DNA from 2 places in the Thiofaba sp. EF100 genome. Region 1 is predicted to be linked to the other one. Evidence: predicted binding sites of a transcription regulator. Region 1 holds the regulator's gene; the other holds the start of a gene.
The links. Region 1 encodes sigma-54, which starts transcription at its own class of promoters, with help from an activator protein. Its sites were predicted from a motif close to TGGCANGNTNCNTGCTT; they were not measured.

Region 1 (3,405 bases):
CAAGCTCTCCGTGGAGGACAACCTCCTCGCCGTGCTCGAACTGCGAGCGGATCTACGCCGCGCCTCGGATCGGCAGACGATCTGCAACCAACTGCTCGAAGAGCTGCACATCAGCCACGTGCGCCACAGCCTCGGCCTGAGCCTGTCCGGCGGCGAACGGCGGCGGGTCGAGATCGCCCGTGCCCTGGCCGCCGAGCCGCGTTTCCTGCTGCTCGACGAGCCCTTCGCCGGGGTGGACCCGATCAGCGTGCTGGACATCCAGCGCCTGATCCGCCACCTCGCCGAACGCGGCATCGGCGTGCTGATCACCGATCACAACGTGCGCGAGACCCTGCGCATCTGCAGCCACGCCACCATCATGCATGCCGGGGGGGTGCTGGCCGAGGGCACGCCGGAGGCCATCCTCGCCGACCCGCGCGTGCGCGAGGTCTACCTTGGCGAACAGTTCAGCCTGTGAGCATGACGCTCAGACTGCATACCCCGCCAACGCTTCGCGCTAGAATGACGCCATGATGACCATCCCATTGATGCAGGCATGAAGGCCGGACTCGAGCTCAGACAGGGGCTATCGCTTGCGATGACCCCCCAGCTGCAGCAGTCCATCCGGCTACTCCAGCTCTCCAGCCTCGAACTGCAGACCGAGATCCAGCAGGCCATCGAGGCCAACCCCATGCTGGAGATCGAAGACGAGAGCGGCGAGGAGACCGAGCCGGCTGCCATCGAAGCCCATGAGGCCCTGCCCACCACCCGCCTGGACGAGGCAGACACCACCCTCGACCTCGAGGCCCCGCGCCAGGAAATGCCCGAGGAGCTGCCCCTCGACAGCCGCTGGGATGACATCTTCGAAGCCGACGGCAGCACCAGCTACAGCAAGGGCAGCGCGGAGGACGAGGAGCGCGACTTCCTCAGCTACACCAGCAGCGGGCAGGAAAGCCTGCACGACCACCTGCTCTCGCAGATGCTGCTCACCCCCCTCTCACCGCGCGACCAACAGATTGCCACCGCCATCATCGAATCCGTGGACGAGGACGGCTTCCTCGAGCAGCCCCTGGAGAGCATCGTCGAGGGCCTGCGTCGGGACCTGCCGGATGTCGAGCTGGACGAGGCGCAGGCCATGCTCCACCTCGTCCAGCAGTTCGACCCGCCCGGCGTCGCGGCGCGCGACCTCGGCGAATGCCTCGCGATCCAGCTGCGACAGGTCGAGGCCCCCACCCCGGCCCACAGCGATGCCGCGCGCCTGCTCGAACACCTCGACCTTTTGGCTAGCCGCGACTACGTCCGCCTGCAGCGCCTGCTGAAGATCGACGCCGAGGCCCTCAAGGCGGCCCTGCAGGTCTTGCAGGGACTCAACCCACGCCCCGGCGCCGAACTGCGCAGTCAGGACGTCGAATACGTGATCCCGGACGTGATCGTGCGCCGCATCCAAGGGCAGTGGCGGGTCGAACTCAACCCCGAGGTCACCCCCAAACTTCGCATCAACAACCTGTACGCCGGCCTCATCCAGCGCGGCCGCCGCGGTGAGGACATGAACTACATGCGCAACGCCCTGCAGGAGGCGCGCTGGTTCATCAAGAGCGTGCAGAGCCGCAATGAAACGCTGCTCGCGGTGGCCGAGGCCATCGTGCGCCGCCAGCAGGATTTCTTCGAGCACGGCGAGGCCGCCATGCGCCCCCTGGTGCTGCGCGAGATCGCCGAGGAGTTGGGACTGCACGAGTCGACCATCTCCCGCGTCACCACCAACAAGTACATGCACACCCCGCGCGGCGTGGTGGAGTTCAAGCACTTCTTCTCCAGCCACGTGGGCACCGCGGATGGCGGAGAGGCCTCCTCCACCGCCATCCGCGCCCGGATCAAGCAGCTGGTGGCGGAGGAACCGGCCAACAAGCCGCTGAGCGACAGTCGTCTCACCCAGCTGCTGGAGGCCGAAGGCATCAACGTCGCCCGTCGGACCGTCGCCAAATACCGCGAGTCCCTCGGCATCCCCCCCTCCAACGAGCGCAAGCGTCTCTGCTGATGAAGACCCTGACCATTGCCGACATCCTCACCCCCGAGCGGGTCAAGCTCGACCAGGAATGCTCGAGCAAGAAGCGCGCGCTTGAGCTCGTCAGCCAGATCGTCGCCGGCGCCCAGGAAGGGCTCGAAGCGTGGGCCATCTTCGATACCCTGCTGGCCCGCGAACGGCTCGGCAGCACCGGCGTCGGCCGCGGCATCGCCATCCCGCACGGCAAACTGCCCGCCCTCAAGGCCCCGGTGGGCGCCTTCATGCGCCTTGAGAACGGGATCGACTTCGATAGCCCGGATGGCGTCCCGGTGAGCCTGATCTTCGCCATCCTCGTCCCCGAAGGCGGGGAAGAGGCCCACCTGGCCATCCTCGGCCAGCTCGCCCGCCGCTTCAGTGACCCCGAATTCTGCACCGCCATCCGCCAGGCGCAGAACAGCGAGATTGCCTTCAGCCTGCTGACCCGCAAAGTAGCCAGCGTGGAGGACGCTTCCGGCAGTGGCACGCAGCAAGAACATGAGCACGGACCCCCCTGACCCTGCCCCGGAGTCGGCCTCAGCCGCAGGCATCCTCAGCCTGCATGGCGTCTTTCTCGCCCTGCGGGTGCCGCCCCCTGGGGACACGCCCCGATGCGTTGGGCCTTCCTCGTTGTTTCCCCCGGCATCCATGCCGGAAGCCCTTTCGGGGTATGGCCATCGAGAACCCGACGCATCAGGGGCATCCGCCACCTCCCTCGGCGTGCTGATCTTAGGCTCAGCGGGCATCGGCAAGAGCGAACTCGCCCTCGACCTGATCAGCCGCGGCCACGCCCTGGTCGCGGATGACGCCCCCATCTTCCTCCCCGCAGCCGATGGCCGCTGGCTGGGCCGCTGCCCCTTTCCCCTGCAGGACTTCCTCGAGGTGCGCGGGCTCGGCATCCTCAACGTCCGGCGCCTGTTTGGCGAACAGGCCGTCTGCGCTGAGCATCCGCTCGACCTCATCATCCGGCTGGAGGACGCGCCATCCCGCCCTGAAGATCGCCTCGCAGGGGCCTGGCGCGACTACCGCCTGGGCGATGCCACCCTCCCCGAGCTTCCTCTGACGGTACGCGGTGGTCGCAACCTCGCCCTGCTGGTGGAGACGGCGGCCCGTCTACAGGCATGCGGCACCGGGGACGGCATCGGCTATAATGCCGCGCACGAACTCTCCCGCCGCCTCGGAAAACACCTCGGCAAGGAACCTTTGTGAAGCTGGTCATCGTCAGCGGCCTCTCCGGCTCGGGCAAGACCATCGCCCTGCACACCCTCGAGGATGCCGGCTACTACTGTGTCGACAACCTCCCCCTCGCCCTGCTGCCGGCCTTCGTCGACACTGCCCTGCTGCAACCCCTCAGTCTGGATCCGGAGCAGGCGATGGCCCCCCAGGAG
Region 2 (3,405 bases), on a different contig from region 1:
GCGGCCAAGACCGGCAAGATCGGCGACGGCAAGATCTTCGTCTCCCCCATCGAGCAGGCCATCCGCATCCGTACCGGCGAGACCGGCCCTAGCGCACTGTAAGGAGGGCGCACGATGAATCCGATGCTTCTCAAATCGATGCTCATGCTCGGTACCCTCGCCACCGGGTCGCTGGCCCTGGCCGAAGAGGCCGCCCCCGCGGTCGAGGTGGTCACCGAGACGGTGACGGCCGCCGCCGAGGCGGCCCCCACCTTGGACTCCGGCGCCACCGCGTGGATGCTGACCTCCACCGTGCTGGTGCTGATGATGACCATCCCTGGCGTGGCGCTGTTTTATGGCGGCATGGTGCGCAAGAAGAACGTGCTCGGCACGCTGATGCAGAGCTTCGCCATCACCGGCCTCGTCGGTGTGCTGTGGATGCTGTTCGGCTACTCGCTGGCCTTCGACACCACCGGCATGGAGGAGGGGGTCACCAATCTCAACTCCTTCATCGGCACCCTGAACAAGGCCTTCCTCGCCGGGATCGGGAAGGACAGCCTGACCGGGGTCATCCCCGAATCCGTGTTCGTCGTCTTCCAGATGACCTTCGCCATCATCACCGCCGCGCTGATCACCGGTGCCGTGGCCGAGCGGATGAAGTTTTCCAGCCTCTTGGTGTTCATCACCGCCTGGCTGTTCCTGGTCTACGTGCCAATCGCCCACATGGTGTGGAGCGGCGTGGGCGGCTTCTTCTGGGACATGGGCGTGCTCGACTTCGCGGGCGGTACCGTGGTGCACATCAATGCCGGCGTGGCGGGACTGGTCGCCGCCATCATGCTGGGCAAGCGCCTGGGCTACGGCAAGGAGCCGATGGCACCGCACAACCTGGTGCTGACCCTGATCGGCGGTGCCCTGCTGTGGGTGGGCTGGTTCGGCTTCAACGCCGGCTCCGCCGTCGCCGCCGATGGCCGTGCCGGCATGGCGATGCTCGCCACCATGGTCGCCACCTCGGGTGCCGCGCTCGCCTGGATGTTTGCCGAGTGGCTGGCCAAGGGCAAGCCGAGCCTTTTGGGCATCGTCTCCGGCGCGGTGGCGGGCCTTGTGGCCGTCACCCCGGCCGCCGGCTTCGTCGGCCCGGTCGGCGCCCTGATCATCGGCCTGATCGGTGGGGTAGCGGCCTTCTGGGGAGCCACGAGCCTCAAGCGCATGCTCGGCTATGACGATTCGCTGGATGCCTTCGGCGTGCATGGCGTGGCCGGCATCGTCGGCGCCATCCTGACCGGCTTCTTCGCCGTCGAGTCCATCGGCGGCGTGGCCGGCGGCATGGGCCAGGTCATGACCCAGATTGTGGGTGTCGCCATCACCGTCGTCTACGTCGCGGTACTGACCTTCGTCATCCTCAAGGTGATCGACATGGTCATGGGCCTGCGCGTCAGCGAGGAGCAGGAACGCGAAGGCCTCGACACCGCCCTGCACGGCGAGCGCGTCGAGTAACCTCCCTACCCCACGGGCTCGAAAGCCCCGCAATGATGCAGGCGCCCCATTTGTGGGCGCCTTTTTTGTGCGCGCTATATTCTCAAGGCGTCCCCTTCGCGAATTCATTTCGCAACATGCCGATCTGAAAAAGCCCGGGAAGGCTTTTTCCGATCCTCCTTTGGGTGGCGCGCTTATTGCTTAAGCAGCCCCCTCGTTGTTTTTGTTCATGAGGTTGCCCATGACACCCACCGGTATGGACGTCTTTTTCCTGCTGATCGGCGCCGCGATGGTGCTGGCCATGCACGCAGGCTTCGCCTTCCTCGAGGTCGGCACCGTGCGGGAGAAAAACCAGGTCAACGCACTGATGAAGATCATGGGCGATTTCGCCGTGGCGACCCTCGCCTATTTCTTCATCGGCTACCCGCTGGCCTACGGCGTGGACTTCTGGCAGAGCGCGCAGGCGCTGTCCGCCGAGCACGGCTATGGCCTGGTCAAGTTCTTCTTCCTCTTGACCTTCGCCGCCGCCATCCCCGCCATTGTTTCCGGCGGCATTGCCGAGCGCGCACGCTTCTACCCTCAGCTTGGGGCGACCTTCATCCTCGTCGCCCTGTTCTATCCGCTGTTCGAAGGCATGATGTGGAATGGCGCGTACGGTGTGCAGGAGTGGCTTGCGGCGAGCTTCGGCGCCAAGTTCCATGACTTCGCAGGCTCGGTGGTGGTGCATGCCTTCGGTGGCTGGGTGGCGCTCGCCGCCGTGTTGCTGCTCGGTCCGCGCATGGGACGCTATGGTAAGAAGGGCGGCATGACTGCCCATCCGCCGTCGAGCATCCCCTTCCTTGCGCTCGGGGCCTGGACCCTGACCGTGGGGTGGTTCGGCTTCAACGTGATGTCCGCGCAGACCGTGGAGGCCGTCTCCGGCCTGGTCGCGCTCAACTCGCTGATGGCCATGGTGGGTGGCATCCTCGCGGCCTTGGTCGCGGGCAAGAACGACCCCGGCTTCGTCCACAACGGTCCGCTCGCGGGCCTGGTGGCCGTCTGCGCGGGCTCCGACCTGATGCACCCCCTCGGCGCACTGATGACCGGCGCCATCGCAGGCGGCCTGTTCGTGGCCCTGTTCACCATCACCCAGAACCGCTGGAAGATCGACGACGTGCTCGGCGTATGGCCACTGCATGGCCTGTGCGGGGCCTGGGGCGGCATCGCCGCCGGCATCTTCGGCCTGGAGGCGCTGGGCGGCACAGGCGGCGTCAGCCTGATGAGCCAGCTCATCGGGACCTTGCTCGGCATCGCCCTCGCCCTGCTCGGCGGCCTTGCGGTCTATGGCACGCTGAAGAAGATGGTCGGCCTGCGGCTGGACCAGGAACAGGAATACGAGGGGGCAGATCTTGCCATCCACAAGATCAGCGCCACCCCCCCGACCAACCGCTGACCGCCCTGCCGAAAACGACAACGCCCCGCATCGTGCGGGGCGTTGTGTTTCAGACGCAGGCCGGGGTCAGCGAACCAGTCCGGCCTCCACCTCGTCGCGCTTGGCGCGCCCCATGAGCTGCTCGACCAACGCCAGGGCGAAGTCCATGGCCGTTCCGGGACCACGCGAGGTGATGATGCGGTCATCCAGCTCGATCGCGGCGGAGCTGTCCGTCATGCCGGCCAGCTCCTCGGCGTTCAGGGCGCCGGGATAATGGGTCGCCCGACGCCCATGCAGCAGGCCGACATGGGCCAGCACCTTGGGCGCGGCACAGATCGCCCCGACCAGCCGCCCCTCGGCATGGGTGCGCTGCAGGATGTGCAGCACCCGCGGGTCGTCGCGCAGGTTGTCCGCCCCCGGCAGGCCGCCGGGCAGCACCACCAGGTCGAAGTCCTCATGCAGCACCTGGTCGAGGCTCGTATCCGGCACGAGGACCGTGCCACGCGCCGCCCGTACCGGCCCCGGCTGCAGCCCGGCGGTCA

Region 2: V6D91_RS06220 (ammonium transporter) is a predicted target of sigma-54. The motif match lies at 1,639-1,655, and genes of this name have one in related genera.

What each region holds. Positions count from the first base shown of each region.
Region 1 is NZ_JBAJEY010000001.1:588,253-591,657, forward strand. Features, by position in the region: gene lptB (LPS export ABC transporter ATP-binding protein) at 1-457, shown strand, start outside; gene V6D91_RS02875 (RNA polymerase factor sigma-54) at 536-2,014, shown strand; gene V6D91_RS02880 (PTS sugar transporter subunit IIA) at 2,014-2,535, shown strand; gene V6D91_RS02885 (HPr kinase/phosphorylase) at 2,666-3,226, shown strand; gene rapZ (RNase adapter RapZ) at 3,223-3,405, shown strand, end outside.
Region 2 is NZ_JBAJEY010000002.1:378,137-381,541, reverse strand. Features, by position in the region: gene V6D91_RS06230 (P-II family nitrogen regulator) at 1-102, shown strand, start outside; gene V6D91_RS06225 (ammonium transporter) at 115-1,473, shown strand; gene V6D91_RS06220 (ammonium transporter) at 1,694-2,884, shown strand; gene V6D91_RS06215 (DJ-1 family glyoxalase III) at 2,951-3,405, opposite strand, start outside.